2 regions of the Streptomyces sp. NPDC004721 genome follow, and region 2 is predicted to be linked to the other one. Evidence: riboswitches for the same ligand, from Rfam matches in the RefSeq annotation. Region 2 holds a riboswitch; the other holds the start of a gene.
The links. A riboswitch is a leader RNA that binds a small molecule or an ion and turns the genes downstream of it on or off. The one in region 2 is predicted to bind ZMP and ZTP.
Positions count from the first base shown of each region.

Region 1: another riboswitch for ZMP and ZTP. It lies ahead of ACWEK3_RS28180 (bifunctional 5,10-methylenetetrahydrofolate dehydrogenase/5,10-methenyltetrahydrofolate cyclohydrolase); the one in region 2 lies ahead of ACWEK3_RS18420 (glycine hydroxymethyltransferase).

Region 1 covers NZ_JBSGBZ010000036.1:31,353-46,168, forward strand. The annotation lists gene ACWEK3_RS28160 (xanthine dehydrogenase family protein molybdopterin-binding subunit) at 1-72, opposite strand, end outside; gene ACWEK3_RS28165 ((2Fe-2S)-binding protein) at 69-575, opposite strand; gene ACWEK3_RS28170 (GTP-binding protein) at 830-2,800, shown strand; gene ACWEK3_RS28175 (glycosyltransferase) at 3,336-4,565, opposite strand; gene ACWEK3_RS28180 (bifunctional 5,10-methylenetetrahydrofolate dehydrogenase/5,10-methenyltetrahydrofolate cyclohydrolase) at 4,673-5,521, opposite strand; ZMP/ZTP riboswitch at 5,542-5,627, opposite strand; gene ACWEK3_RS28185 (hypothetical protein) at 5,860-6,048, opposite strand; gene ACWEK3_RS28190 (hypothetical protein) at 6,222-6,368, shown strand; gene ACWEK3_RS28195 (S-(hydroxymethyl)mycothiol dehydrogenase) at 6,504-7,589, shown strand; gene ACWEK3_RS28200 (MBL fold metallo-hydrolase) at 7,589-8,218, shown strand; gene ACWEK3_RS28205 (SDR family oxidoreductase) at 8,389-9,303, shown strand; gene ACWEK3_RS28210 (SDR family NAD(P)-dependent oxidoreductase) at 9,444-10,250, shown strand; gene ACWEK3_RS28215 (L,D-transpeptidase family protein) at 10,388-11,083, shown strand; gene ACWEK3_RS28220 (hypothetical protein) at 11,234-11,419, shown strand; gene ACWEK3_RS28225 (S1 family peptidase) at 11,478-12,848, opposite strand; gene ACWEK3_RS28230 (hypothetical protein) at 12,979-13,989, opposite strand; gene ACWEK3_RS28235 (PPOX class F420-dependent oxidoreductase) at 14,074-14,454, shown strand; gene ACWEK3_RS28240 (glycosyltransferase 87 family protein) at 14,529-14,816, shown strand, end outside.
Region 2 covers NZ_JBSGBZ010000018.1:15,546-30,361, reverse strand. The annotation lists gene ACWEK3_RS18420 (glycine hydroxymethyltransferase) at 1-1,161, opposite strand, end outside; ZMP/ZTP riboswitch at 1,192-1,280, opposite strand; gene rocD (ornithine--oxo-acid transaminase) at 1,395-2,600, shown strand; gene ACWEK3_RS18410 (hypothetical protein) at 2,701-3,555, shown strand; gene pdxR (MocR-like pyridoxine biosynthesis transcription factor PdxR) at 3,586-5,004, opposite strand; gene ACWEK3_RS18400 (carboxymuconolactone decarboxylase family protein) at 5,052-5,585, shown strand; gene ACWEK3_RS18395 (ABC transporter substrate-binding protein) at 5,649-6,608, opposite strand; gene ACWEK3_RS18390 (ABC transporter permease) at 6,610-8,553, opposite strand; gene ACWEK3_RS18385 (quaternary amine ABC transporter ATP-binding protein) at 8,553-9,689, opposite strand; gene ACWEK3_RS18380 (GMC family oxidoreductase) at 9,689-11,218, opposite strand; gene ACWEK3_RS18375 (aldehyde dehydrogenase family protein) at 11,325-12,851, opposite strand; gene ACWEK3_RS18370 (hypothetical protein) at 13,029-13,961, opposite strand; gene ACWEK3_RS18365 (hypothetical protein) at 13,974-14,327, opposite strand; gene ACWEK3_RS18360 (hypothetical protein) at 14,352-14,816, opposite strand, start outside.

The DNA.
Region 1 (14,816 bases), on a different contig from region 2:
GGTGATCAGCCGGGCGTCCTCCTTGCGGAGCCGGGCCCTGCCGACCTCGCGTTCGACGGCCTGGTCGGTCATGCCGTCACCTCCTGGGCGGACCCGGTCCGCTCACCGGAGGCCGTCTCCCCCTCGGCGACGGCGAGCACCGCGCGGACGATGTTCTGGTAGCCGGTGCACCGGCACAGGTTGCCCTCCAGCGCCTTGCGCACCTCGTCGGAGTCGGGGTGGGGGTTCTCGCGCAGCAGATCGCGCGCGGCCATGATCATCCCGGGGGTGCAGTAGCCGCACTGCAGCGCGTGCCGCTCGTGGAACGCGCGCTGCAGCCCCGTCCACTCGCCGTCCCTGGCCAGTCCCTGGACCGTGGTCACCTCGCCGCCGTCCGCCTGGACGGCCAGCACCGTGCAGCTCTTGACGCTCGCGCCGTCCAACTCGACCGTGCAGGCTCCGCAGTTCGAGGTGTCGCAGCCGATCGGGGTACCGGTCAGTCCGAGGCGGTCGCGCAGATAGTGGACCAGGAGCAGACGGGGTTCCACCTCGTCCTCGTAGGCCGTGCCGTCCACCGTGACCGAGATGTGGGTCATGTTCCCTCCGGGGGCCATATGGGCGTGGGTGGGGGAAATGTCGTCGACCGTGTGGTGTACGTCACTCTATGGCCGCGTCAGGGCGGCGGCGAGTGCTGCGACAGGCTTTGTTGACCGTTAATCCATTGCCCCGGCGTTCCGGCTCTGCTGCACTGCACGTCACCACGCCGTCACCGAACGAGGAGCATCCATGCGCACAGCGTCCATGTCCACCCCGGAAGGAATCCCTGCCATCAAGAAGGACATGACGCCCGGTGCACTTGCTCAACCTCGGCATTCTCGCGCACGTCGACGCGGGTAAGACCAGTCTGACCGAACGGCTGCTGCACTCCGTGGGGGTGATCGACGCGCTCGGCAGCGTCGACGCCGGCAGTACGCGGACCGACACCCTCGCGCTGGAGCGGCAGCGCGGTATCACCATCAAGTCCGCGGTCGTCTCCTTCCCGGTCGACGACGTGACCGTCAACCTCATCGACACCCCCGGCCACCCCGACTTCATCGCCGAGGTGGAGCGGGTGCTGGGCGTGCTCGACGGCGCGGTACTCGTGGTCTCCGCCGTCGAGGGCGTCCAGGCGCAGACCCGCGTCCTGATGCGCACCCTGCGGCGGCTGCGCATCCCGACCCTGCTCTTCGCCAACAAGATCGACCGGCGGGGCGCCCGGCAGGAGGAACTGCTGGGTGACGTCGCCCGGCGGCTGACACCGGCCGTCGTGCCCATGGGTCGGGTGACGGGAATCGGCGCCCGCGAGGCCCGCTTCGTGCCCGGCCTCGGCCCGTCCGCGCCGGACGTCCTCGCCGAGCAAGACGACGACCTGCTGGCCGCGTACGTCGACGGCACCCTCCGCGGCGTTCGCCTGCGCGCCGCCCTCGCCGCCCAGACCCGGCAGGCGCTCGTACACCCGGTGTACTTCGGCTCCGCGATCACCGGTGCCGGAGTGGACGCGCTGATCGGTGGTGTCAAGGAACTGCTGCCCGCCGCGGGCGGCGACCCCGACGGGCCTGTCTCGGCCACCGTGTTCAAGGTCGAGCGAGGCCTCGCGGGGGAGAAGGTGGCCTACGCGCGGATGTTCTCCGGCACCCTCCGGGTACGGGACCGCGTGCCCTACGGCGACGCCCGCACGGAGGGCAGGGTCACCGCGATCGGCGTGTTCGACCACGGCATCGACGTCCGTGCCGACGCGGTGTCCGCGGGCCGCATCGCCAGACTGTGGGGCCTGGCCGACATCCGGATCGGCGACACGGTCGGCGAGCCCGGCAAGGCCTACGAGCACTTCTTCGCGCCGCCGACCTTGGAGACCGTCGTCGTACCGGGCCCCGGCGTGGGCGGCGGGGCCCTGCACCTCGCGCTCACCCGGCTGGCCGAGCAGGACCCGCTGATCGGGCTGCGCCACGACGAGGGGCGGCAGGAGACCTCCGTATCCCTGTACGGGGAGGTGCAGAAGGAGGTCCTCCAGGCGACGCTCGCCGACGAGTTCGGGCTGCCTGTCACCTTCCGGGAGACCACCCCGCTGTGTGTCGAGCGGCCGGTGGGCACGGGTGGGGCCGCGGAGTTCATCAAGAAGGACGGCAACCCCTTCCTGGCCACCGTCGGGCTGCGCGTCGACCCCGCGCCGGCGGGCTCGGGGGTGGACTTCCGGCTGGAGGTCGAGCTGGGCTCGATGCCGTACGCCTTCTTCAAGGCGGTGGAGGACACCGTGCGCGAGGCCCTCGGGCAGGGGCTGCACGGCTGGCAGGTCACCGACTGCACGGTCACCCTGACCCACTGCGGCTACTGCCCCCGGCAGAGCCACGCCCACCAGGGCTTCGACAAGAGCATGTCCAGCACCGGGGCCGACTTCCGGGGCCTGACCCCGCTGGTGCTGATCGAGGCGCTGCGCCGCGCGGGCACGCTGGTCCACGAGCCGGTGCACCGCTTCCGCGTCGAGGCCCCGGCGGACACGCTCGGCGCCCTGCTGCCGGTGCTGTCCGCGCTGCGGGCCGTGCCGCGGACGACCGTCACCCACGGATCCGTGTGCCTTCTGGAGGGCGGCGTCCCGGCGGCCCGGGTGCACGCGCTGGAGCAGCGGCTGCCGGGGCTGACTCGCGGCGAGGGGGACCTGGAGAGCGCCTTCGACCACTACGCACCGGTCACGGGCGACACGGTCCCCGAACGCCCACGCACCGACCACAACCCACTGGACCGCAAGCAGTACCTCCTCAACCTGACGCAACGGGCGGGGCGATGACGACCGGTCGCCCGCTCGTGGTTGACCGCGCCCTTGCGCCCGCTCGCCGGGGTCCGGGACGCGGTGGGCGGCATGGTGGTGGCGGTTCGGGCGTGCGGGGGCAAGGCGGCGTGCTTGTGCCGACGGGTCGTGGCCGCGGGGCCAGGGTGGCGGCGACGGTTCGGGGCATGGGTGGTGAGTCGGTGTGTCCGTGCCGCCGTGTGACCGCCGTGGCGTTCGCGAGCAGCGCAGGTGGCCTCCGGCAGGGGTGGAGCGCCCGTCGGGTCGAGGCGCCTGTGCGCGAGGCGACTGGCGGACGGGTCCGCCTCGCCAACCGCAGGGCAGCCGGTGGTCGCGGGCAGGGCTGGAGTGCTCGCCGGGTCGAGACATCTCCTGGTCGAGGGAGCCGCTCGCCCTGCCGGCCGCTTGGCATCCGGTGGCCACCGGTGTGGCGGGCGTGCCCGCCGGGTTGCGGCGGCCCCTGGTCGAGGCGGCTGTCCGCCCCGCCGGCCGTCGGGCGTCCGGTGGGCTTCGGGGCGGGAGGAGGACGGCGGTCCTAGCGGGCGAGTTGTTCGACCGCCTTCAGTACCGGGGCCAGGCCGTTCTCCTCGCGGATCCGGGCGCCCAGGGCCCGTGCCCGTTCACGATGTCCGTGGCCACGGGTGGCGCGGACCAGGGCCGCGGCGAGGTTGTCCGCGGTGAGGCTGCGCAGCGGAACCGAGCAGGGGGCCACGCCGAGGCCGACGAGACGATCGGCCCAGAAACCCTCGTCGAACTGCACGGGCACGGGCACCGCGGGGACGCCGGCCCGCAGCCCGGCCGCGGTCGTGCCCGCACCGGCGTGGTGCACCACGCCCGCCAGCCGCGGGAACAGGGCCGAGTGCGGGACCTCGCCGATGGTCAGCATGTCCTCGCCGGACGCCTCCAGCCCGGCCCAGCCCCGCTGGACCACACCGCGCAGTCCGGCCCGGCGCAGCGCGCGCACGATGGTGTCGCTGAGCCGCCCGGGGTCGGGCACGGTGGCGCTGCCCAGTCCCACGTAGACCGGCGGAGGGCCCGCGTCGAGGAAGTCCCACAGGCCGTCGGGGAGTTGGGTGTAACGGTCGTACGGCCACCAGTACCCGCACACCTGGAGCCCACTGCGCCAGTCATGGGGCCTGGGCACCACGAGCGGGCTGAAGCCGTGGTACACCGGCCGGCGCTGCCCACGGCGGATGCGGCGGCCGGTGCCCGCGCGGGCGGGCGGCAGTCCCAGCCGGGTCCGCACGGCGGGTACGGCCGCCGAGAAGACCCGTTCCACGGCCAGGTTCACTCCATGTCCGGCGAGGCGGTTCGCAGTTCCGCCCCAGTGCCCGCCACCCAGCAGCGGAGGCGCGAACTCCCTTGTAGGGGAGAGAGGTTGTAGATGAGCGCCGATACTGGGCAGGTTCATCGCCTCGGCGATGGCGTGCCCGACCGGCCCGAGCGAGCCGGCGAGCAGCAGTACGTCGCTCTTCTCGGCCGCCGCGATCAGATCGTCCGTCATCCGGGCGATGGCCGCCCGCACCAGCCCCACGGCCCGCACCACCTTGCCCGTGCCGGAGGCGCTGCGGTGGAGTCCCCGGCCACGCGAGGACTCCAACTCGGCCCGCGGGTCCACCGGCAGTGGGTGGAAGCCGAGGCCCGAGCCCGCGACCAGCGGTTCGAAGCATCCGTGCGTGACCAGGGTGACCTCGTGACCCGCGAGAGCCAGGCCGTGCCCCAGTCCGGTGAAGGGGGCGACGTCGCCCCGGGATCCCGCCGTCATGATCGCTACGCGCACGACGGCCAGTATGGCCGCGAGGCCGCCCGCCGCCGGTGAACGACCCGAGGGGTGTCGGTGCCTTCACTCCTGCTCCGGCCCCGGTACGCCGCTCACACCCCGAGCTGCCGGGCGGCGGCCGTCACGGTCTGCTCCAGCAGCGTGGCGATCGTCATCGGGCCCACCCCACCGGGCACCGGAGTGATCAGCGAGGCCCGCTCCACGGCGGAGTCGAAGTCGACGTCGCCGACGTTGCCCGGGTTGTAGCCCGCGTCGATCACCACGGCGCCGGGCTTGAGGTCCTCGCCGCGGATGAGCCGGGGCCGGCCCACCGCGGCGACCACGATGTCCGCCTCGCGCACGGCGGCCGGCAGGTCCGCGGTCCGTGAGTGGCAGTACGTCACCGTCGCGTCCCGCGCGAGCAGCAGCATCCCCACGGGCTTGCCGAGGATCGCGCTGCGGCCCACCACGACGGCGCGCCGGCCGCGCAGCTCGACGTCGTACGCGTCCAGCAGCCGCAGGATGCCGCCGGGCGTGCAGGACGCGAACCCCGGCAGACCGAAGCTCATCGCCGCGAACGAGGCGCAGGTGACCCCGTCGACGTCCTTCTCGGGCACGATCGCCTCGAACGCGGCCCGCTCGTCGATGTGCTCGCCGACGGGGTGCTGGAGCAGGATGCCGTGCACGGCGGGATCCTTGGACAGCGACCGCAGCGTGTCGACCAGTTCCTCGGTGGTGGTCGCGGCCGGCAGTGCCACATGGCGGGATTCGATACCGGCCTTGCGGCAGCGTTTCTGCTTCATCCGTACGTAGGTGACGGAGGCAGGGTCCTCACCGACCAGCACCGCCGCCAGACAGGGCGCCGTACCGGTGCGCTCGGTGAGTGCGGCGGCCTTCCGCGCGGTCTCCTCGACGACACGGCGGGCGAGCGCGGTGCCGTCCATCAAACGGGCCTGGGACATGGTCCACTCCTGGGCGTTCGGGGAATTGCCCAGGCGCGCGGCTCACGACTCTGCGTGGGCCGCTCCCCGGTGGTGCTCCACCTCAGCGCCAGTCACGGCCCCGCCTCACCCTAACCGACACGGCCCGCCGCGGCCGATGGCCGTGCACCGCCGTACGGCCCGGACGCGGCCGCGCCGCCCGCAGCAGCGAGCGGACCAGCGCGGCGAACGCCAGGGGGACACCGTGGATGCCGGCCCCGGCCGGCGCGACCGCGTGGAGCGGGACCGGCCCAGGCCGGCGCGGGCCGAGAAGGTCCAGGTCAGACGGGAGCTGACCTGGAACCTCGCGGCCCTTCCGCCTATGCGTCCCATGCCTGGATCAGTATCCGCTCGGCGATCCTGCCGTCCCGCAGCAAGACCATGGACTCCGCGAGGACCCGGCCGCCGTCCGCGTACCGGCAGGACTCCACGTACGTGGCACGGTCGCCCTGCACGATGCCGCGGCGGAGCGTGTCGGTGTCGAAGGCGGGGCTTGCCGAGGTGGACATGACGACCTCCTACAAGGGCCGCGGCCCGGCGAGGAGCGGGCCGCGGCGGGCCTCACCGTTCGAGACTCCTCCGCCCCGGCGGGCGCGGCAAGCGCGGTCCGGGCGCTGCGCCTGACGGGTGAGCGCGGCCGCGGGCCCGTGTCCGGGCGGGCGCGGAGGGAGTTGCCGAGGGCATGATCTGCACTCGACGCATCGTCGCCGCCCTCGGACTCGCCGTCTCGGTCACCGGCCTGACCGCGCTGCCCGCGAGCGCCGCGGGCGCCCCGTCCGTCGGCGGGCTCCAGGCCCTCGGCCTGCTGGTTCCCGCCGTCCAGCACTGACGTTCCGCCCCGCAGGCCGGGCGCCCCTGCCTCGCCCGCCCGTCCCCGCAGATCAGAGGCCCCCTCGGTGCCCTTACCGATCAGTCGGACGTAGGGTCGGGGGACGTACACCGCTCGACGGAAGGGACCACCACCATGGCGCAGGAAGTGCGCGGCGTGATCGCACCCGGCAAGAACGAACCGGTGCGGGTCGAGACGATCGTCGTGCCGGACCCGGGGCCGGGAGAGGCCGTCGTACGGATCCAGGCCTGCGGCGTCTGCCACACCGACCTGCACTACAAGCAGGGCGGAATCAACGACGAGTTCCCGTTCCTGCTCGGCCACGAGGCCGCCGGCGTCGTGGAGTCGGTCGGCGACGACGTCACCGACGTCGCGCCCGGCGACTTCGTCATCCTCAACTGGCGGGCCGTGTGCGGCAAGTGCCGCGCCTGTCTGCGCGGGCGGCCCTGGTACTGCTTCGACACCCACAACGCGCGGCAGCGGATGACCCTGACCGACGGCACCGAACTCTCCCCGGCGCTCGGAATCGGCGCGTTCGCCGAGAAGACCCTGGTGGCGGCCGGTCAGTGCACCAAGGTCGATCCGTCGGTCTCCCCGGCGGTGGCCGGGCTGCTGGGCTGCGGCGTGATGGCCGGCATCGGCGCGGCGATCAACACCGGCAACGTCGGTCGCGGCGACTCGGTCGCCGTCATCGGCTGCGGCGGTGTCGGCGACGCGGCGATCGCCGGGGCGTTCCTGGCGGGCGCGGCGAAGGTCATCGCCGTCGACATCGACGACCGCAAGCTGGAGACCGCCCGCACCATGGGCGCCACGCACACGGTCAACTCCAAGGAGAACGACCCGGTCGAGGCCATCCGCGAGCTGACCGGAGGCTTCGGCGCCGACGTCGTCATCGAGGCGGTCGGGCGCCCCGAGACGTACCGTCAGGCCTTCTACGCCCGTGACCTGGCCGGCACGGTCGTCCTGGTCGGCGTGCCGACCCCGGAGATGAAGCTGGAACTGCCGCTGCTGGACGTCTTCGGACGCGGCGGGGCGCTGAAGTCGAGCTGGTACGGCGACTGCCTGCCTTCCCGGGACTTCCCGATGCTCATCGACCTGCACCTGCAGGGACGCCTGCCGCTGGACAAGTTCGTCACCGAGACCATCCAACTGGACGAGGTGGAGAAGGCGTTCGAGCGGATGCACCACGGCGACGTGCTGCGCTCGGTGGTGGTGCTCTGATGGCCGCCCGCATCGAACGCCTCGTCACCTCCGGGCAGTTCACGCTCGACGGCGGCACCTGGGACGTCGACAACAACGTGTGGATCGTCGGCGACGACCATGAAGCCGTCGTCATCGACGCCGCCCACGACGCCGAGGCCATCGCCGCGGCGGTCGGCGACCGCCGGCTGACCGCCATCGTGTGCACCCACGCCCACAACGACCACATCGACGCGGCCCCGGCGCTCGCCGACCTCACCGGCGCGACGATCTGGCTGCACCCCGACGACCTGCCGCTGTGGAAGATGACCCACCCGAACCGGGACCCCGACGAGCACCTGGTCGACGGGCAGGTCATCGAGGCGGCCGGCGCCGATCTGAAGGTCATGCACACGCCCGGCCACGCCCCGGGCGCGATCTGCCTGTACGACCCCGGACTCGGCGTGGTCTTCACCGGCGACACGCTCTTCCAGGGCGGTCCCGGCGCCACCGGTCGTTCCTACTCCCACTTCCCGACGATCATCGACTCGATCCGCGACCGCCTGCTGACGCTGCCGCCCGAGACGAAGGTCCTCACCGGCCACGGCGACCCGACCACCATCGGCGCCGAGGCCCCGCACCTCCAGGAGTGGATCGCCCGCGGGCACTGAGGCTGGAGAACCGAGCCCGGAGCCCGGGTGGCGGGCCGCACGAGACCGGAAGGCGCTCGTGCGGCCCGCCCACGTGTGCCGTTTCCCGCGCCGAAAGGCGACAGAAGATGTCCGGTTTCCCCGGCATCCTCGATGACGGCATCGACGGAAGACGCATCGGGAGGTCGGACATGCCAGGCCCATTGGAAGGCAAGGTCGCGCTGGTCGCGGGGGCGACACGGGGAGCGGGCAGGGGAATCGCGGTGGAACTCGGCGCGGCCGGCGCCACCGTCTACGTCACCGGACGCACCACCCGCGCCCGCCGCTCGGAGTACGACCGCCCCGAGACCATCGAGGACACCGCCGACCTGGTCACCGAGGCCGGCGGTCACGGCATCGCCGTACCGGTCGACCATCTCGAGTCCGACCAGGTCCGCGCCCTCGTGGACCGCATCGCGCGCGAGCAGGACCGTCTCGACGTCCTCGTCAACGACATCTGGGGCGCGGAGCACCTCTTCGCGTGGGACACCCCGGTGTGGGAGCACGACCTCGGCAACGGACTGCGGTTGCTCCGGCTCGCGGTGGAGACGCACGCGATCACCAGCCACCACGCCCTGCCGCTGCTGCTGCGTCACCCGGGCGGCCTGGTGGTGGAGATGACCGACGGCACCGCCGAGTACAACCGGGACACCTACCGCGTCAACTTCTTCTACGACCTCGCCAAGGCGTCCGTCCTGCGCATGGCCTTCGCACTCGGCCACGAACTCGGCTCGCGTGGCGCCACGGCGGTGGCCCTCACCCCGGGCTGGCTGCGCTCGGAGTTGATGCTCGACCACTTCGGGGTCCGGGAGGACAACTGGCGCGAAGCCCTGGACCGCGTCCCGCACTTCGCCATCTCCGAGACCCCGCGCTATGTGGGCCGCGCCGTCGCCGCCCTGGCCGCGGACCCGGACGTGGCCCGCTGGAACGGCCGTTCCCTCTCCAGTGGCGGCCTCGCCCAGGACTACGGCTTCACCGACCTGGACGGCAGCCGCCCCGACGCCTGGCGCTACCTCGTCGAGGTCCAGGACGCGGGCCTGCCCGCCGACCCGACCGGCTACCGCTGACCGGGCCCCGCCGAACCGCCGCTGCTCCCGGTGCACCGGCCACGACGCCGATATGCGCCGGGAGTTGCGGAAGTCGCGGGAGCGAGGACATACCGCGCGCTGACTGCCCGAGACGCCCTTCGTGGAAGTAGGTTCGGCGCATGACGGACAGTGGGCGGTTCGACGGACATGGGGTTCTCATCACCGGCGCGGGCCGGGGCATCGGCGCGGCCACCGCGCGCAGGCTGGCCGAGGAGGGGGCCGGGGTTTTGGTCACCGACCTGGACGGGGACGTGGCGGAGCACACGGCGGCGGCGCTGCGCGAGCGCGGACTCACGGCACGGGCGCACCCGTTGGACGTCGCGGATCGGGACGCGGTCCAGGCGGCCGTGGACCTGGCCGTCCAGGCCTTCGGATCCCTCGACGTCCTGGTCAACTGCGCGGCCCACTGCACGCCCGACACCCCGCTGTTCGAGGACGACCCGGAAGCGGTGTGGGCCCGCGACCTCGACATCACCCTGACCGGTGCCTACCGCTGCTGCCGCGCCGCCCTGCCCCACCTGGCGGCGGGCGGCAGAGGAGCGATCGTCAGCATCGGCTCGGTCAACGGCGTCCAGGACTTCGGCAACCACGGCTACAGCGCGGCGAAGGCGGGGCTGGCGTCGCTCACCCGCACCCTCGCCGGGCACGCCGCCTCCCGCGGCGTCCGCGTCAACCTGGTGGTGCCGGGCACGGTCCGCACCTCGGCCTGGGAGGGGCGGGAGGCCGAACTCGACCGGGTCCGCGGCCTGTACCCGCTGGGCCGGGTCGGCGAACCGGAGGACATCGCCGCCGCGGTGGCCTTCCTCGCCTCCCGCGACGCGGCCTGGATCACCGGCACCACCCTGACCGTCGACGGCGGCCTCACCGCGGTCAACACCGCTTTCCGTGCGGCCGTTCAGGAGGAGCGGGAAGAGGGGGACACCTGAGCGGTCCCGGCCCCGGCCGCGTCCGCCGGGAGCGTGTCACCGTTTCGTCTCGGCACGCGCCCCCTTGCAACCGATGTGCCCCGCCACGGGTCTAGGTGTCGGGAAGTGCCGGAACGCACCTAGGGGGCAAGGCCGTTATGAAGGAAATCGGCAGGCGGGGAGCGGTCGTACTGGGCGTCACGGGACTGGTGGCGCCGCTCACGCTCGCGCTCGGTACCGCACCGGCGCAGGCGGCGAGTTGCACGACGCAGGCGGGGCCGTACCAGAAGCAGGTGGAGAAGTTCCTCGGGCGGCCGGTCGACGGACGGCAGTCGGCCGCCGACTGCAAGGCCATCCGGGCCTTCCAGAACAAGCACGGCATCACGCCGAACATCGGCTACGCGGGTTCCGTCACCTGGGGCGTGATGAACCTCATGAACAAGCAGAAGGCCGTCGGCAAGAAGCCCAACAAGAGCGGCAAGTGCCCGGTGAACAAGGGCCGCATAGCCTGTGTCGACCTCACTCTCCAGCTCAGCTGGATACAGGACGGCAGCCGGCTCGTCTACGGGCCGGTGCCGGTGCGCACGGGACGCAAGGGGTACACGACCCGCACCGGCCTGAAGAAGGTCTACTGGCGGGACATCGACCACGTCTCGACCCTCTACAACGTGCCGATGCCCTACAGTCAGTTCTTCGACGGCGGCCAGGCCTTCCACTCCGTCGGCCTGAGCATGTGGAACCCGCCGGGTTCGCACGGCTGCGTCAACATGACGCCGAAGGACGCCAAGAAGTACTGGTCGCTGCTGAAGAAGGGCGACGACGTGTTCGTCTACGGGCGCAAGCCGGGCACCTGACGGTATGGGCACGGGCACGGCCGACGCCGCGACCCGTCGGCCGAGTGTGAACTCGCGCCGGTGACCTGCCGAATTGACGTGATGAGCGACACGGTCCGATATGCCCGTATAGCTCGTACTTATTCACAGCGCCTTCACGTCGGGCGGCATATGCTTCACGGCATGTCCACCAGTGTTGAACCCGTCTCCGAGCGATCGGCCGCGGAGGTCAACGAGGAGATCCGGGCGCTGTGGCTCAGGTCGGGCGGGATACTGACCACCGAGCAGCGCGAGGAGTACCAGCGCCTGGTGATGGAGTGGGCCACGGCCGCCCCGCATTCCGACAGGGCGGCCTGAGCCGGCTTCGACCTCTGCCTTCCGCCGTCGGTCCGGCCGTCGCCATCCGTGCTTTCCATCAGCTCCACGTCGCCGAGTAGTACCTCTGGTAGGCCTTGCGGTCCCGTTCCGCACGGATCCAGCGGGTGGCCACCAGGGTGATCAGACTGCCCCCCATGATCAGAAGACCCGGGCCGACGTTTCCGGGGTCGGAGAGCCGGGAGAGCAGCGCGGTCCCGTGGGCGCTGCCGGTCACCGGCGCCGCGGAGCCGGGGGAGGCCGCGCCGGGGGCGATGGCGCTGTGGGTGGCCGGGGCGGACGGCTCCGCGCTCTGCCCCGTGCCCTGCCGCGCGTCGGTCACGATCAGCCGCACGTCGAGCGCGGACAGCGCCTTGGTGACCGGCTGGAAGAACGTCGTACCGCCCCTTGTGCAGTCGCCGCTGCCGCCCGAGGTCACCCCCAGGGCGATCCCCTCGGAGAACAGCGGACCGCCGCTGTCGCCCGGCTCGGCGCACACCGTGGTCCGGATGAGACCGGTGACGGTGCCCTCGGGGTAGTTCACGGTCGCGTCCAGGCCGGTCACCTCGCCGTCGCGCAGCCCGCTCGTGCTGCCGCTGCGGAACACCCGCTGTCCCACGGCCGGATCGCCCGCCCCCGTGATCCGTACGCCGTTGCCGCCGCCGATCGCCACTACGTCGGCGCCCTGGCCCGCGCTGCCGGAGTCGTACCGCACCAGCGAGAAGTCGCCGCCCGGGAAGGAGCCGGCGACCGTCCTGCCGAGCTGTTGGTCGCCCTGGCCGTCGGCGAACCAGAGGGAACCGGTGGGCCCGCAGTGGCCCGCGGTGAGGATGAAGTCGGTCCGCCCGTCGGTCACGTTGAAACCCGCCGAGCAGCGCCCGCCGGTCGACAGGATGGGCTGCGCCCCGTTGAGACGGGTGGTGAAGGCGCCCTCGGTGCGCGCCATGCGCACAAAGCCGCCGATCTTGCCGGCGACCTTGGTCAACCGGGCCCAGTCCGCGGCGGAGACCGTGCTGTCGCCCTCGACCGTCACCCGGTTGGCGCGGTAGTCCATCATCCAGGCCGTGCCGGCCACCCGGGGCGCCGCGCGTAGTGTCGCGGTGGCCGCCTTCAGCTCGTTCATGCTGTGCCGCACGACCTTCGCATCGGCGCCCGCCCGCCGTACCTCCGCGGCCGCCCGCTCGTCGGTCACGGCGACCACCGGGCGCCCGTCGGAACCGATCCAGTTGCCCGCCGTGCGCGAGGTGCCGAGCCGGGCCATCAAATCGGGGCCGGACGTGCCGGCCGGCCCCGCGGAGCCGCGCGCGGCGGAGGCGCCGGGAGGCTCGCTCGCCATCGCCGCCTGCGCGACCATCGCTCCTCCCAGGAGGAGTCCCGCGACGGCCGTCAGCCGTGTCACCCGCCGGACGACCCGTCGTCGTGCGTGCCCCATCAATGGCTCCCGAACCCGAACGCGCGGTCTCAACACCGCGGGGCGCTACGGTCGTTGAGCGCCCTTCCTCCATACGTGGCATGGCACGGCCGCGTTCAGCGCTTGGATGATCTCCTTCGGGCGCGCCCGCTCAACAGGGGAGCGGCGCCCCCGAGCCGGCCCGCGCCTCCCGGCCGGGGCCGTCCGGGATCGGGCCGAGGCGGATCCAGCTCGGGGCGTCCCCCCAGACGGAGGCCGCACCGACGTAGGGGCGCAGCAGGGTGGTGAGCACCGGGTCGCCGTAGCCGTTCAGCTCGTCGGAGGCGAGCTTGCGGGCGACACCGGCGAGGAAGTCGGCGAGCTGCACCCGCGGATCCAGCCGCGAGTGGACGAGTTCCACGCCGTCCAGGGTCACGCCCCGCTGCCGGGCCGTCCGCAGGAGCCAGTCGACGCGGTCGGGAGTGAGCATGTTCTGCCGGTCGTGCACGAGCCGCACGGCGATTCGCGGCGCGCTCCACAGCGCGGCCGTGCGCAGGATCGCGGGCAGCAGCGGGTTGAGCGCGGGGATCAGGGGCGGGCCGGTGGCGACCCGTGCCCGGTAGGCCTCGGCGCGCCCACGGCTGCCGGCCAGCCGCTCCAGAACCGTCGCGGCCGGTTCGGGAACCTCCGTACGCCGCAACTCCTCGACAGCGGTGAGGAAGACGTCCACCGGATCCACGGGCTCCGCGTCGCTCCTGGCCCGCAGCAGCCGGTTGGCCGCCCGCAGGAACCGCCGCCATCCGCCCGCGCCGAAGGCCTCCCACCCCGCGCCGTACAGGGCGTCCGCGGCCGCCGCGTCCCCGAGCAGCAGGTCCAGGGCCCGGTCCACCACGAAGAACACCTTCTCGGTGAGGTCCACCCTGGCGTGCCCGTACAGCGGCCCGGCAGGGGAGAGCACCCACTCCAGCACCGCCCGGTGCTTCTCCCGCAGCAGATGGCCGGCCTTGTACTCCTGCGCGGGCGAGCGGATCCGGTTCCGTATCTCCCGCACGCACCCGGCGGCCGACTCCATCGGCAGCAGCACGCTGGCGTGCGCGAAGACGTCGGTGTTGCCGTCGGTGAGGTTCTCACCGTCCGACCCCGACTCGTCGCAGGCGACCTCCCGTACCCCGTCCCGCACCATCCGTCCTGCCTCCCCGTCCTCGTCGTCCCGGACCACAGCCCGAGTCTTCCACCGTCGCGTCGCGCCGGACCTAGACTGCGGCGCATGGACGACACCCTGTTGGAGCGGCTCGGAGCGGGGAAGTACCTGCTCGTCACCAGCTATCGCAGGAACGGCACCCCGGTCGCCACCCCGGTCTGGGTGGTGCGCGACGGCGACGCGCTCGGTGTGTGGACGACCGCCGACTCCTGGAAGGTCAAGCGGATCCGCAACCGCGCCGACGTCCTCGTCGGCCCCTGCGACCTGCGCGGGCATCCGACCGGGGAACAGGTGGAGGCACGGGCGGAGATCTGCGACGCGGACACCACCGCCCGCTACCGGGGGCTGATCGCCCGCAAGTACGGGCTGATCGGCCGACTCACCCTGCTGGGCAGCAGGCTGCGCCGCGGCCTCGGAGGAACCGTCGGAATCCGCGTGACCCTCTGACCGCGTGGCAGCCGCCGCACGCGGTACCCGCTCGGCTAGTGTGCGGGGCGCTGCGAGACGACGGGGCTGGTGCGGTGCGAGGGATCTGGGCCAGGAGCCGGGGGATCGGACAGTGGCTCACCGGCCATGCCGGCTGGTGCCTGGCCGTCTCCCTGGCGGTGCACGTCGTAGCCGTAGTCACCCACCCCACACACCCGCTGGACCTGCGTGTCTACCGCGAGGCCGCGCCGCACGTGCTCTCCGGCGGCCTGTACGACTACGCGCTGCGCACCACCCCGCCCATCCCTCGGCTGCCGTTCACCTACCCGCCCTTCGCCGCACTGGTGTTCCTGCCGCTGGCGCGGCTTCCCTGGGGGGCGCTG
Region 2 (14,816 bases):
GCCGGACTCGAGCAGGGCGGCCTCGGCCTGACGGCCGGTGAGGCCGTAGGAGGATGCGACGTCGATCAGGTTGAGGTGGTTGTCGGTGCCGCCGGTGACGAGGGTGGCCCCGCGGCGCGTCAGACCTTCGGCGAGGGCGCGGGAGTTGTCGACGATGCGCTGGGCGTAGTCCTGGAAGGAGGGCTGCCGGGCCTCGGCCAGGGCGACCGCCTTGGCGGCCATGACGTGCGGGAGGGGGCCGCCGAGGACCATCGGGCAGCCCCGGTCGACCTGGTCCTTGAGGGAGTCGTCGCACAGGACCATGCCGCCGCGTGGGCCGCGCAGGGACTTGTGGGTGGTGGTGGTGACGATCTGCGCGTGCGGGACCGGGTCGAAGTCGCCGGTGAGGACCTTGCCGGCGACCAGGCCCGCGAAGTGGGCCATGTCGACCATGAGCGTGGCGCCGACCTCGTCGGCGATCTCGCGCATGATCCGGAAGTTCACCAGGCGCGGGTAGGCGGAGTAGCCGGCGACGATGATCAGCGGCTTGAACTCGCGGGCGGAGGCTCGCAGGGCCTCGTAGTCGAGGAGGCCGGTGGCCGGGTCGGTGCCGTAGGAGCGCTGGTCGAACATCTTTCCGGAGATGTTCGGGCGGAAGCCGTGGGTGAGGTGTCCGCCGGCGTCCAGGGACATGCCGAGCATGCGCTGGTTGCCGAAGGCCTGGCGCAGTTCGGCCCAGTCCGCCTCGGAGAGGTCGTTGACCTGGCGGACCCCGGCCTTCTCCAGGGCGGGGGCCTCCACACGCTGGGCGAGGACGGCCCAGAAGGCGACGAGGTTGGCGTCGATACCGGAGTGCGGCTGGACGTAGGCGTGGCGGGCGCCGAAGAGCTCCTTGGCGTGCTCGGCGGCCAGCGACTCGACGGTGTCGACGTTGCGGCAGCCGGCGTAGAAGCGGCGGCCGATGGTGCCCTCGGCGTACTTGTCACTGAACCAGTTGCCCATGGCCAGCAGGGTGGCCGGGGAGGCGTAGTTCTCGGAGGCGATCAACTTGAGCATCTCGCGCTGGTCGGCGACCTCCTGGCCGATGGCGTCGGCCACGCGCGGCTCGACGGCGCGGATCACGTCGAGGGCGGCACGGAAGGCGGTGGACTCGTTGGACAGGGGCGCGGTGTTCTCAGGCATCGGGACCTCCGGACGTGGCGTCGGCGTTCACGTTACGGCCCAGGCGCACGGCACACTTTCCGCTCGGGCCGCTCCCCGATGGTCGGTCCCATCCCAGCGCGCCAGTCACGGCCCGTCGTCAGCCTACCGGGCGCACCCCACGGCGCAGTTCCCGCGTCCGCCATGCGAGCGAGGATAGGAAGGAGGACAACCTCCCCTTCCCGGGGAGGCGCCCCTCGTCCTCGGGAGCCGCCGTGACCGCCACGGAAGACCTCATCGCCGCAGCCGACGCCCACAGCGCACCCATCTACCACCCGCTGCCCGTGGTGATCGCCACGGCGGAGGGCGCGTGGATGACGGACGTGGAGGGCCGCCGGTACCTCGATCTGCTGGCCGGTTACTCGGCGCTGAACTTCGGGCACCGCAACCGGCGGCTGATCGAGGCGGCCAAGGCACAGATGGAGCGGGTGACACTGACCTCGCGGGCCTTCCACCACGACCGGTTCGCGGCGTTCTGCGAGCAGCTGGCGGAGCTGTGCGGCATGGAGTCGGTGCTGCCGATGAACACGGGCGCCGAGGCGGTGGAGACGGCCGTGAAGACGGCCCGGAAGTGGGGTTACCGGGTCAAGGGCGTGCCCGGGGAGATGGCGAAGATCGTGGTCGCGGGCAACAACTTCCACGGCCGGACGACGACGATCATCAGCTTCTCCACCGACCCGGAGGCCAGGGCGGACTTCGGGCCGTACACGCCGGGCTTCGAGATCGTGCCGTACGGGGACCTGACGGCGATGCGGTCGGCGATGACGGAGAACACGGTCGCCGTGCTGCTCGAGCCGATCCAGGGCGAGGCGGGGGTGCTGGTGCCGCCGGCCGGTTATCTGCCCGCGGTGAGGGAGCTGACACGGGAGCGGAACGTGCTGTTCGTCGCCGACGAGATCCAGTCGGGGCTCGGGCGCACCGGCCGTACCTTCGCGTGCGAGCACGAGGGGGTGATGCCGGATGTGTACGTGCTCGGGAAGGCGCTGGGCGGCGGGATCGTGCCGGTGTCGGCGGTGGTGTCCTCGCGGGAGGTGCTCGGCGTGTTCCGGCCGGGCGAGCACGGGTCGACGTTCGGCGGGAACCCGCTGGCGTGCGCGGTGGCGCTGGAGGTGATCGCGATGCTGCGCTCGGGCGAGTTCCAGACACGGGCCGCGGAGCTGGGCGGGCATCTGCACCGCGAGCTGGAGCGGCTGGCCGGCACGGGCCGGGTGCGGGCGGTGCGCGGACGCGGGCTGTGGGCGGGCGTGGACGTGGACCGGTCGCTGGGGACCGGGCGGGAGATCGCCCGGAAGCTGATGGACCGGGGCGTCCTGGTGAAGGACACCCACCCCTCGACGATCCGGATCGCCCCGCCGCTGGTGATCGGCGAGGAGGACCTGGACTGGGGGCTGGCGCAACTGCGGGCGGTGCTCGGCGCGTAGCGGGTCGACACACAGGGTCCGGCCGGGGGCCGGTGCGTGCGGCCGGATCGGGCGCCGCGCGGATCCACCGCTCCCCTAGAGTCGCCTCGTGCTCTTCGGAATGGTGTGCGCGCTCGGTGCGGCGGTGTGTTTCGGCACGGCGACGGTGCTTCAGGCCATCGCCGCACGCGCCGCGGCGGACACCGGCGGCGGCGGGGACGCGGCGCTGCTGCTGCGGGCGGTGCGGCAGTGGCGGTACCTGGCGGGCCTGGGCCTGGACGGCCTCGGGTTCCTGCTCCAGATCGCGGCCCTGCGCTCGCTGCCGATCTATGTGGTCGGCGCGGCCCTCGCCGCCAGCCTCGCGGTGACGGCGGTGACCGCGTCCCGGCTGCTGCGGGTGCGGCTGAGCGCGGTGGAGTGGTCGGCGGTGGGCGTCGTCTGCGCCGGTCTGGCCATGCTGGGGCTGGCCTCGGGCACGGAGGGCCGCGAGGACGGCTCGGCGGCGCTGAAGTGGGCGATGCTCGGGGCGGCGCTGGCCGTGCTGCTGCTCGGAGCGGTCGCCGGCCGCCTGCCCGAACGCGTCCGTGCCCTGCTGCTGGGCCTGGGCGCGGGCTTCGGCTTCGGCGTGGTCGAGGTGGCGGTGCGGCTGATCGACTCGCTCGCCCCGTCGGCGCTGTTCACCAACCCGGCGGCCTACGCGCTGCTCCTCGGCGGCGGAGCCGCCTTCCTGCTGCTGACCTCGGCCCTCCAGCGCGGTTCGGTCACCACGGCCACCGCGGGCATGGTCATCGGCGAGACGATCGGCCCCGCGGCGATCGGGGTGGTGTGGCTGGGCGACCGCACCCGCGAGGGCCTGGCCTGGCTCGCGGTGCTCGGCTTCGCGGTGGCGGTGGCGGGCGCCCTGGCGCTGGCGCGGTTCGGGGAGGCGCCGGCCGAGGAAGGACCGGCCGGGAAGGTGCCTGCCGAGCAGGGGTGACCACGGCTCGACGGTCCGCCCGACGGGCCGTCAGGGCAGCACCCGGCACAGGGCGTCCAGGGCCGCCGCCCACGCGTGGTCCGGTGGGGTGCCGTAGCCGACGACCAGGGCGTCCAGCGGTGCCACGGCGGCCTGCTCGTGGCGGAAGCGGGACAGCCCGTGCAGGGCGAGGCCCTGCCAGGCGGCCGCCTGGACCACCGCGGGTTCGGTGCCGGGCGGCAGGCGCAGCACGGCGTGCAGACCGGCGGCGATGCCGGTGGGGCGGACGTCGGGCGCGCGGGTGGCGAGGGCCTCTACCAGGGCGTCGCGGCGTCGGCGGTAACGCAGGCGGGCCGAGCGCACATGGCGGTCGTAGGCGCCGGAGGTGATGAACTCCGCGAGCGTCAGCTGGTCCAGCACCCCGCAGGTGTCGGAGGGCCCCTTGGCGGCCGTGGCCTCCGCCATGAGGGACGGGGGCAGCGCCATCCAGCCCAGGCGCAGGCCGGGGGCCAGGGACTTGCTCGCCGTGCCCAGGTAGACCACGCGGTCGGGGTCCAGTCCCTGGAGCGCGCCGACGGGCTGACGGTCGTAGCGGAACTCGCCGTCGTAGTCGTCCTCCAGGATCAGGCCGCCGGTGCGCCGGGCCCAGTCCGTCACGGCCGCGCGCCGGTCGGGGTGCAGGGGCACGCCCATCGGGAACTGGTGGGCGGGGGTGAGCAGGACCGCTCCGGGGCCGCTCAGTTCGCCGGTGACGGTGCCGAGTTCGTCGAAGGGCAGGGGGCGGGTGCGCAGGCCCGCGCGGGCCAGGAGGTCCCAGTGCACGTCGAGGCCGTACGACTCGACGGCGACCGTGGTGACGCCGCGGGCCCGCAGCACCGCGCCGAGGATCCGCAGTCCGTGCGAGAAGCCCGCGCACACCAGCAGGTGGTCGGGGTCGGTGCGGACGCCTCGGACCCGGGCGAGATGGCCGGCGAGCGCGGTGCGCAGTTCGGGCCGGCCGCGCGGGTCGCCATAGCCGAGGGCTTGGTGGGGGGCGGCGGCCAGGGCGCGGCGGGCGGCCTTGAGCCACTGGGTGCGGGGGAAGGAGGCGAGGTCCGGGGTGCCGGGGACGAGGTCGTGGACGGGGCGGGGGCGTTCGCGGGGATGCCGGGCCGAGCCGGTCTGCCGGACGTCCGCGCTCGGCGGCGGCCCGAACGGCGAGGCGGGTGCCCCCGTGGCCACGCGCGTGCCCGAGCCCTGGCGGGCGGTGAGCCAGCCCTCGGCGACCAGGTCGGCGTAGGCGTCGGCGACCGTGTTGCGGGCGATGCCCAGGTCGGCGGCGAGGGTCCGGGAGGAGGGCAGCCGGGTTCCGGGGGCCAGGCGGCCGGTGCGGACCGCCTCGCGCAGGGCGTCGGTGAGGCCGCGGCGCACGCCGGGGCCGGCCGGTTCCAGATGCAGGTCCACGCCCAGAGTGGCCCATGATTCCGCCATGGAAATGGACCATACTCCTGGGCTGCTTCGCTCATAGGGTCGGGCGTATGGCTACGACGACGAACACCGGCGAACACACGGACACCACCACCGAAGGCGCCCCCGCGTACGCGCCCGAGCACGAGCCCCGGATGCAGTGGGCCAAGCACGCCCCCGAGGTCTACAAGGCGATGGTCCGGCTGGACGCGGCCGCGGGCCAGGGCCTCGACCCGCGGCTGCGCGAGCTGGTCAAGATCCGCGCCTCGCAGCTGAACCACTGCGCGTTCTGCCTGGACATGCACACCAAGGACGCGCTCGCGGCCGGCGAGAGCGTGGAGCGGATCGTGCAGCTCGGCGCCTGGGAGGAGTCGCGGCACTTCTACACGGAGAAGGAGCTCGCGGCGATCGAGCTGACCGAGGCGGTCACGGTCCTCACCGACGGCTTCGTGCCGGACGAGGTGTACGAGAGGGCCGCCGCGCACTTCGAGGAGGCCGAGCTGGCCCACCTGATCGCCTCGATCACGGTGATCAACGCCTGGAACCGGTTCGGTGTGACGGCCCGCGCGGTCCCGGGCCACTACACGCCGGGGCAGTACAAGTGACGCCCCCGGTCCAGGGGCCGCCCGTGCCCCTGGACCGGAAGGCCCGGCGAGCCCCGGCCGCCCTCAGGGCAGCCACGCCTTCCACGTGGACCGGTGTCCGTCGACCCACTTCTTCGCCGCCTCGGCCGGGGTGAGCTTCTGGTCGGCGATCATCAAGGAGACCTCGTTCTGGTCCTCGGTGGTCCACTTGAACTTCTTCAGGAAGGCGGCCGCCGCGCCACCGGACCGGGCGAAGTCGGCGTTGAGGTACTTCCGCAGCGCCGTGTGCGGGTAGGCGCAGGCGACCTTGGCCGCGTCCGCGTCGCAGCCCTCCTTGTACGGCGGCAGGCGCACCTCCGTCATGGGGACCTTCTCGAACAGCCACTGCGGCGCGTACCAGTACGTCAGGAAGGCCTTCTTCTCCTTGGCGAACTGCTTGATCTGGGTGATCTGCGCCGCCTCCGAACCGGCGAAGACCACCTGGTAGTTCAGGTTCAGGTTCTTCACCAGCGCCTTGTCGTTGGTGACGTAGGACGGGGAGCCGTCCAGCAGCTGGCCCTTGCCGCCGCTCTCCGCGGTGCGGAAGAGCGGGGCGTACTTGTCGAGGTTCCTCCAGTCGGTGATGTCCGGGTACCGCTTGGCGAGGTACGTCGGGACGAACCAGCCGATGTGCCCGGTCACCCCGAGGTCGCCGCCCCGCGCGATGGTCTTCTTGTCGTCGACGTAGCGCTTCTCCTGGTCGGGGTGGCCCCAGTCCTCCAGGATGGCGTCGACGCGGCCCTGGCTGAGCGCGTCCCAGGCGGGGACCTCGTCGACCTGGACGGTGTCGACGCGGTAGCCCAGCTCGTGTTCGAGGAGGTACTGGGCGACGGCCACGTTGGCCTGCGCGCCGACCCACGACTGCACGGACAGGGTCACGGTCTTCGAGCCCCGCGCGCCCGCGAACGGCGAGGCCTGCCGGGTCATGTCGGCGGCGCCGCAGCCGCAGGTCAGCGCCAGCACCGCGACGGCGGTGGTGGTGGTGAGAGTCGTACGGCGTCCCATGTCAGGCTCCCTTCCTGGCGCGGCGGCCGGTCGGCTGCGTCACCCGGTCGAGCGTCAGGCCGAGGCAGACGATCGCCGCGCCGGCGACCAGGCCGGTCGCCAGGTCGCCCTGGGCGAGGCCGAAGACCACGTCGTAGCCGAGCGCGCCGCCGCCGACCAGGCCGCCGATGATGACGACGGCGAGGACGAGCACCACGCCCTGGTTGACGGCGAGCAGCAGCGCCGGGCGGGCGAGCGGCAACTGCACCTGGCGGAGCTGCTGGCCGCTGGTCGCGCCGAGCGAGCGGGCGGACTCCAGGGCCGCCGGGTCGACCTGGCGCAGGCCCTGCGCGGTGATCCGGACGACCGCGGGCAGGGCGTAGACGACGGCCGCGGCGACGGCCGGGGCGCGGCCCACGCCGAACAGCGCGACCACCGGGATCAGGTACACGAACTGCGGCATCGTCTGGAAGACGTCGAGGACCGGGCGCAGCAGCTTCTCGAAGCGGTCGCTGCGGGCGGCGGCGACGCCGGTAGCGAAGCCGAGGACGAGGGTGACGGCGACGGCCGCCAGCACCTGGGACAAGGTGTCCAGGGACGGCTTCCACACGCCGAGCACACCGATGGCGGCCATGGCGAGGACGGCGGTCAGCGCGGTGCGCCAGGTACCGATCAGCCACGCGAGGGCGGCGACTATCAGCAGCACCGACCACCACGGCAGCCACTGGAGGCCGGAGCGGACCGGGTCCAGGATCCAGGTGGTGAAGTGGCCCGCCCAGTCGGCGGTGCCGCCGATGTACGGGACGCCGGAGTACAGGTGGGCGGTCATCCAGCCGACGGCGCGGTTGACCGGCTCGGCGATGCCGACGGTCCAGTCCGCGGGCCAGTCCGGGCTGCCCGCCAGGCGCGCGGTCAGGGCGACGGCCACGGTGGCGACGGCGGCGTAGGCCCAGGGGCGGGCGCCGTGCCGCTCCTGCCCGAGGCGCTCTCCGGCGGCCCCGGTCACCCGGTCCAGTACGACGGCCAGCAGCACGATGGGGATGCCGGCCGCGAGGGCCGCGCCCACGTCGACCGAGGCGAGCGCCTGGTAGACACGGTCGCCGAGGCCGCCGGCGCCGATCACGGAGGCGATGACCGCCATGGACAGCGCCATCATGATCGTCTGGTTGACGCCGAGGAGCAGTTCCTTGCGGGCCAGCGGGATCCGGGCGGTCAGCAGGCGCTGGCGTGCGGTGGCGCCGAGGGAGTCGACCGCCTCCAGCACCTCCGGGTCCGCGCCGCGCAGGCCGAGCGCGGTCAGCCGGGCCATGGGCGGGGCGGCGTAGACGACGGTGGCGAGGACCGCGGCGGGTACGCCGATGCCGAAGACCAGGACGACGGGGAGCAGGTACGCGAACGCCGGGAGCACCTGCATGGTGTCCAGGACCGGGCGCAGGACCCGGTCCATGCGGTCGGACAGGCCCGCGGCCAGACCGAGCAGGGTGCCCACGAGGACGGAGGCGAGGACCGCGACCACCATCAGGGCGAGCGTCTGCATGGTCGGCACCCACATGCCGAGCAGTCCGCAGGCGACGAACGCGGCGGCCGTGCCGAGGGCGAGCCGGACACCGGCCACGCGCCATGCCACGAGGGCGGCGGCGGCCGTGACGCCCGCCCAGCCGGCGGCGAGGAGCGTGAGGTAGACGGCGCGCACGGAGATCACGACCGCGTTGCTGACGTGGCCGAGGAAGTAGAGGAACAGCGGGTGGCTGTCGCGGTTGTCGATGATCCAGTCGCTGGCGCTGCCGAGCGGCCCGGACAGGTCCACCGTCAGCGCGTGCGGCCAGGTTCCGCTCGACCAGCGGGAGTGGGCCAGCGGGACGAGGACGGCGGCCAGGACCGCGAGGACCAGGAGCTTGTGGCCGGCGGGGCGTTTGAGCACGCCGGGCAGGCCGGCACGGAGGGCCGGTGCGCCGATCGCCGTCATCAGACGGCCTCCGGGGTGGCGTCGGCGTCGCGCGGGACCGCCTCGCCGCGCCCGAGCGGTGCTGTGACGTCGGTTCCGGCCACCACGGACAGCAGCGCGTCCGAGTCGACGACGCCGACGCAGCGGCCTTCGTCGACCACGCGGGCCGGCGCTCCCGCTCGGGCCACCGCCTCGATGGCCTGCGCGACCGTCGCCTCCGGGGGAACCGCCGGGCCGCTGCCGGCCTCGTCGGCGGAGGCCGGGCGCATGGCCCCGCGGACCGTCAGCACCTGCTCGCGCGGGACGTCCCGGACGAACTCGCGGACGTAGTCGTCGGCCGGGGAGCCCACGATCTCCTCGGGGCTGCCCAGTTGGACGATGCTGCCGCCGCGCATCAGGGCGATGCGGTCGCCGAGCCGGAGGGCCTCCTGGAGGTCGTGGGTGATGAAGACCATCGTCCGGCCCTCCTCCCGGTGCAGGCGGACGACCTCTTCCTGCATGTCCCGCCGGATGAGCGGGTCGAGCGCGCTGAACGGCTCGTCGAACAGCAGCACTTCGGGGTCGACGGCGAGGGCGCGGGCCAGGCCGACCCGCTGGCGCTGACCGCCGGAGAGCTGGGCCGGGCGGCGCTCCTCCATGCCCTTCAGACCCACCTTGGCGACCATCTCGGCGGCCCGCTCGCGCCGCTCGGACCGGGCGACGCCCTGGATCTGGAGGCCGTAGGCCACGTTGTCGAGGACCGTGCGGTGCGGCAGCAGGCCGAAGTGCTGGAAGACCATCGCGGCGCGGTGCCTGCGCAGGGCGCGCAGCCGGGCCCCGTCCATGGCGCGCACGTCCTCGCCGTCGATGGCGATGGTGCCCGCGGTGGGCTCGATGAGCCGGGTCAGGCAGCGCACCAGCGTGGACTTGCCGGAGCCGGACAGGCCCATGACGACGAAGACCTCACCCTTGCGCACGTCGAAGGAGACGTCGCGGACCGCGGCCGTGCAGCCGGTGCGTTCGCGCAGTTCGGCGGGGCCGAGCGCGCCGAGCTCCCGGTCGGCGGGGACCCGGTCGGCGCGCGGGCCGAAGACCTTCCACAGGCCGTCCACCGAGAAGACGGGGGTGGGCTCGGAGTCGTCGGTGGGCGGTTTGCGCGTGGGGACCTCGAGAGCCATCAGCGCTCACCTCCGAGCAGGTCGACGGCCTTCTCCCCGACCATGAGCACACCGATCATGGGGTTCACGGCGGGCATGGCCGGGAAGATGGAGGCGTCCGCGATCCGGATGCCGTCCAGCCCGCGGATGCGCAACTCGGGGTCGACGACCGCGAGTTCGTCGTCGGCGGCGCCCATCCGGCAGGTGCCCGCCGGGTGGTAGACGGTGTGGGCGACCTTGCGGGCGTACTCGCTCAGCTCCGCGTCGCCGAGGATCTCCGGGCCGGGGCACACCTCCCGCTTCAGCCAGCCGGCCAGCGGTTCGGTCTGCGCGATCCGGCGGGCGATGCGGATGCCGTCGACGAGGGTGCGGGCGTCGTAGTCGTCCTCGTCGGTGAAGTAGCGGAAGTCCAGGGCCGGCTTGACGGACGGGTCGGCGCTGGTGAGGTACAGCCGGCCCCTGCTCCTCGGCTTGGGGATGTTCGGGGTCATCGACACGCCGTACGGCGGACGTTCGTAGCCCAGGCGCTCCGGGTTGTCCGTGAACGGGATCTGGTAGAAGTGGAACATCAGGTCCGGGCCCGCGCTTGCGGGGTCGCGGCGCACGAACAGGCCGGCGTCGGAGTCCATCGCTGAGTTCTCCGGGATGGGGCCGTCCGTCTCCCACACGATCACCGACTCGGGGTGGTCGAGCAGGTTCTCGCCGACGCCCGGCAGGTCGTGGACGACGGGGATGCCGAGCTTCTCCAGGTCCGCCTTCGGGCCGATGCCGGAGTGCAGCAGCAGGCGGGGCGAGTCGACGGCGCCCGCGCAGAGCACGACCTCGCGGCGGGCCCGTACGAGGAGTTCGGCGCCGTCCTTGGTGCGCACGTGGACGCCCTCGGCGCGGGTGCCGTTCAGCTGGAGCCGGTGCGCCCAGGTCTCCAGCAGGATCGTCAGGTTGGCGCGCTCGTCCATCACCGGGTGCAGATACGCCACGGACGCGCTGGAGCGCTTGTTGTCCTCAGGGTGGTAGGCGAGGTCGAAGAAGCCGGCGCCCTCGTGGAACGGCTTCTTGTTGAAGCCCTCGACGCGCGGCACATCGAGCGCCGTCTGCGCGGCGTCGACGAAGTCGCGGGCGATGGCGTTGCGGTCCTTCTCGTCGACGGCCACGACGTTGTTCTTGAGCCGGGCGTAGTACGCCTCCATCGGGACCGCGCCCCAGCCCTTGGCGCCGGCCGTCTCCCACTCCTCCCAGTCGGACGGCAGCGGCTTGAACGCGATGAGCGTGTTGTGCGAGGAGCAGCCGCCGAGGACGCGGGCGCGGCTGTGCCGGATGTGGGAGTTGCCGCGCGGCTGCTCGGTGGTCGGGTAGTCGTAGTCCAGTTCGCCGCCGAGCAGGCCCATCCAGCGGCGCAGGGTCAGCACGTCCTCGCGGCCCACGTCGCTGGGGCCGCCCTCGATGACTGCGACGGTGACGTCCGGGTTCTCGGTGAGGCGGGAGGCGATGACGGAACCGGCCGTGCCGCCGCCTATGACGACGTAGTCGAACTCGTGGGTGTTGTCGGGCATCGGGCTCGTACTCCAGTGGGGGGTCAGGAGGTCCGGGGACTTCGGGGTCTGCGGTGGTGCCGGACGCGGCCGCGGCGGCGGGGTGCGCGCCCGCGGCCCGCGGGGCTCAACCGGCGAACCAGCGCACCGGCCTGGGGGCGAGGTTCTGGTAGACGTGCTTGGTCTCGCGGTACTCGGCGAGCCCGGCGGGGCCGAGTTCGCGGCCGACGCCGCTCTTGCCGAAGCCTCCCCACTCCGCCTGCGGGAGGTAGGGGTGGAAGTCGTTGATCCAGACGGTGCCGTGGCGCAGCCGGCCGGCCACGCGCCGGGCTCGGCCCGCGTCGGCGGTCCACACGGCGCCCGCGAGCCCGTACTCGGTGTCGTTGGCGAGCGCGACCGCCTCGTGCTCGGTGCGGAAGGTCTCGACGGTGAGGACGGGGCCGAAGACCTCCTCCCGGACGATCTTCATCTGGCGTGTGCAGTGGTCGAGGACGGTCGGCTCGTAGAAGTAGCCGGTGGCGGGCCGGGTCTCCCCGGGCTCGGGCCGCTTGCCGCCGCAGCGCGGTACCGCGCCCTCGGCGAGCGCGGAGGCGACGTACGCCTCGATCCTGGCGCGCTGCTGCTCGGAGACGAGCGGACCGCACTCGACGCCGGGCTCAGTACCGCGGCCCAGGCGGATCCTCTGGGCGCGGCGGGCGAGTTCGGTGACGAAGCGTTCCCGGACCGGTTCCTCGACGATGAGCCGGGCGCCCGCGGAGCAGACCTGGCCGCTGTGCAGGAAGGCCGCGTTGAGGGCCTGGTCGACGGCGGTGTCGAAGCCCTCGTCGGTCGCGCAGGCGTCGGCGAAGACGATGTTGGGGTTCTTGCCGCCGAGTTCGAGGGCGACCTTCTTGACCGTGTCGGCGGCGGCCCGGGCCACCTTCGCACCGCTGAGCAGGCCGCCGGTGAAGGAGACCAGGCCGACGTCGGGGTGTTCGGCGAGCCGGGCACCGACGGTGTGGCCGGGGCCGGTGACGATGTTGGCCACGCCCGCGGGCAGGCCCGCCTCGACGAGCAGGTCGATCAGCGCGACGGTGGTCAGCGGGGTGATCTCGCTCGGCTTGATCACGAAGGTGTTTCCGGCGGCGAGCGCCGGGGCGATCTTCCAACTAGCCTGGAGCAGCGGGTAGTTCCAGGGCGTGATCAGCGCGCAGACGCCGACCGGCTCGTGCACGACGACACTGTGCACGTCGGGCGTGCCCGCGTCCACGACCCGGCCGGGGGCTTCCGCGGCGACGAGGCCGGCGAAGTAGCGGAAGGCGTCGGCGACGCAGTCGACGTCGACGCGGCCCTCCTCCACGGTCTTGCCGGTGTCCCGGCTCTCCAGCAGGCCGAGCTCCTCCCGGTCGCGTACCAGGAGGTCGGCCACCCGGCGCAGCAGGGCGGCGCGCTCGGCGACCGGTGTGCGCGGCCAGGCACCCTCGCCGCCGTCGAAGGCGCGGCGGGCGGCCTCGACGGCCACGTCCGCGTCCTTCTCGTCACCCTCCGCGACCACGGCGAACGGAGCCGCGTCCGCGGGGTCGAGGATCTCGCGTGTCGCGCCACCGATCGCCTCGCGCCACTCCCCGCCCGCGTGGATGGTGCCGCGCACACCGTGTCCCGTACTGTCCGCCATGATCGGTACTGCCTTCCGCTCCCGCTCAGTTGCCCTGCGTCACGTCGTGTCCTCCACAGGGAGAGTGAGCGAGCACCTGCCCCCTTCCATGACGTCCATGCCCGACCGATGACCGAAAGTGTTGCGAGTCACGGAACTTACGGACATTGCAGGACGAAAGGGACGTCATGAGGGCGGTCAGGGCGGTTGGACCGCGGAGGATCCGTCTCCGCAGGTGGCGGAGGACGGACAGAACCAGTCCACGGCCGCGCTGAGGACCTCCTGCTCGTCGTCGCGGCCGTCGGATTCGGGGCCGTAGGAGGCGAGCGCGTACAGCCTGCCGTCGGCGGCCCGGAAGCGTTCGTCCACGACGTGCCAGGTGCCGATGTCCGGTTCGCCCCTGAGGGAGTCGGCCAGGTACTCCAGCCGGGAGCCGGTGAAGTCGCCGCTGTCCAGGTTCACCAGGGACAGCGTCCGGAAGCCCGGGGGCTTGGGCACGTCCGCGGACAGGTACAGGTCGAACGACTCGTCCGGGGAGGACTCCCGCACCTCGTAGACCTGGAGCCGGTGACGTCCCGTGGAATCACGGTAGTTGACGACGTCCATCCCGTACTGGGAGCTCAGGGTGGACCGCTGGTGCTGCCAGCCGTCGGGCACGGCGATGCGGAAGCCCTCCGGGTCGTCGTAGGCGGCGTAGCCGGCCGGCGGCTCGCCGGCCGACGGGGACGGGGTTTCGGTGTCCGGTTCCGGTGAGGCGTTCGTCGTCGGGGGCGGTGCGGTCGTGGCCGGCGTGCCGCTCGCCGTGGCGGCGCCCCGATCGTCGCCGTGCCCTTTGCCACCGGGACCGAGGGTCACCACCAGGGCCACGGCGACACCGACGGCGGCGGACGCGCCGATCACCGCCCAGACGGTGCGGCGGCTGTGGCCGCCGGGCACGGCCGGTGGCGCGGGCGGGGCCGCCACGGGCCACGCGCCGGTGGGCGCGTCGGGATCCCGGACCTCACCCGGCGGCGGCGCCGGCGCATGGCCCGGCCGGGCGGGCGGCGGCGGGGTCGCCCGCGCCACGTCCCGCACGCCGTCCTCCCAGCGCTGGGTCTCCTCGTTCCAGTGCCGCCCGCCCCCGTTGGCCACGGTGTTCTCCTCTCACATCCCGAGCAGGCCGGCCACCGTCCCGGCCGACGCGAGCAGGGTCAGCACCGACTGGGCGTCGGTGAGCAGTTCGCGCAGCCGCTGCCGACCGCTCGCCCCGGCGGTGCCGGTGCGGGTGATCTCGTCCTCGGTGTCGGCCAGCGTGGCGTCCAGGTCCCGGGTCTGGTCGGTGCTCCGCAGGCGCCGCAGATCGGCGCGCAGCTCTCGTACGGCCTGGAGCAGTTCCTCGTCGGCCGGGTCACGCGGGGCCGTGTGGTGGTGGCTCTCGGCATGCGCGTGGCTGCCGATGGCGAAGGTGCTGTGCGAGACGTCGCCGATGCTGACGCCCGGCTCATCCGCGGTGGTCATCGCTGCCGGGTCCCTTCTGTCCGGTCACGGACCGTCGGTGGTCGGGGAGGTGGTGGTCGGGGGGTGCGCGCCGTCGTCCGTGGCGGAGGTCGCCCGGGCGTGCGCGCCGATCGCGAACGTGCTGCGCGCGACCGAGTCGATGTGCACTCCGCCGTTGCTGATGTTGACGACCTTCTGGACGAACTCGCCGGTCCGGTAGCCGTGTTCGGTCAGGGCCGTGCGGACGCCGTGCGCGATGCGGTCCTGGATGCTGCGCAGGTAGCGGTCGACGTCCATCTGCTGGAACAACGAGCGGGAACGGGCCGCACCCAGCTCCCGTACGGACACGGCGGGGCCCTCGGGCAGAGCGTTGCCGTAGCCGCCGGTGAGCAGCTGCCAGCCGTGGCCGGCGGCCTGGAACAGGGTGAGCAGGGAGCGGACCGCCGAGACGGGGACCTGTCCGGCGGCCCAGGTCGCCCTGCCGAACGCGCTGTTGGTACGCAGCTGATG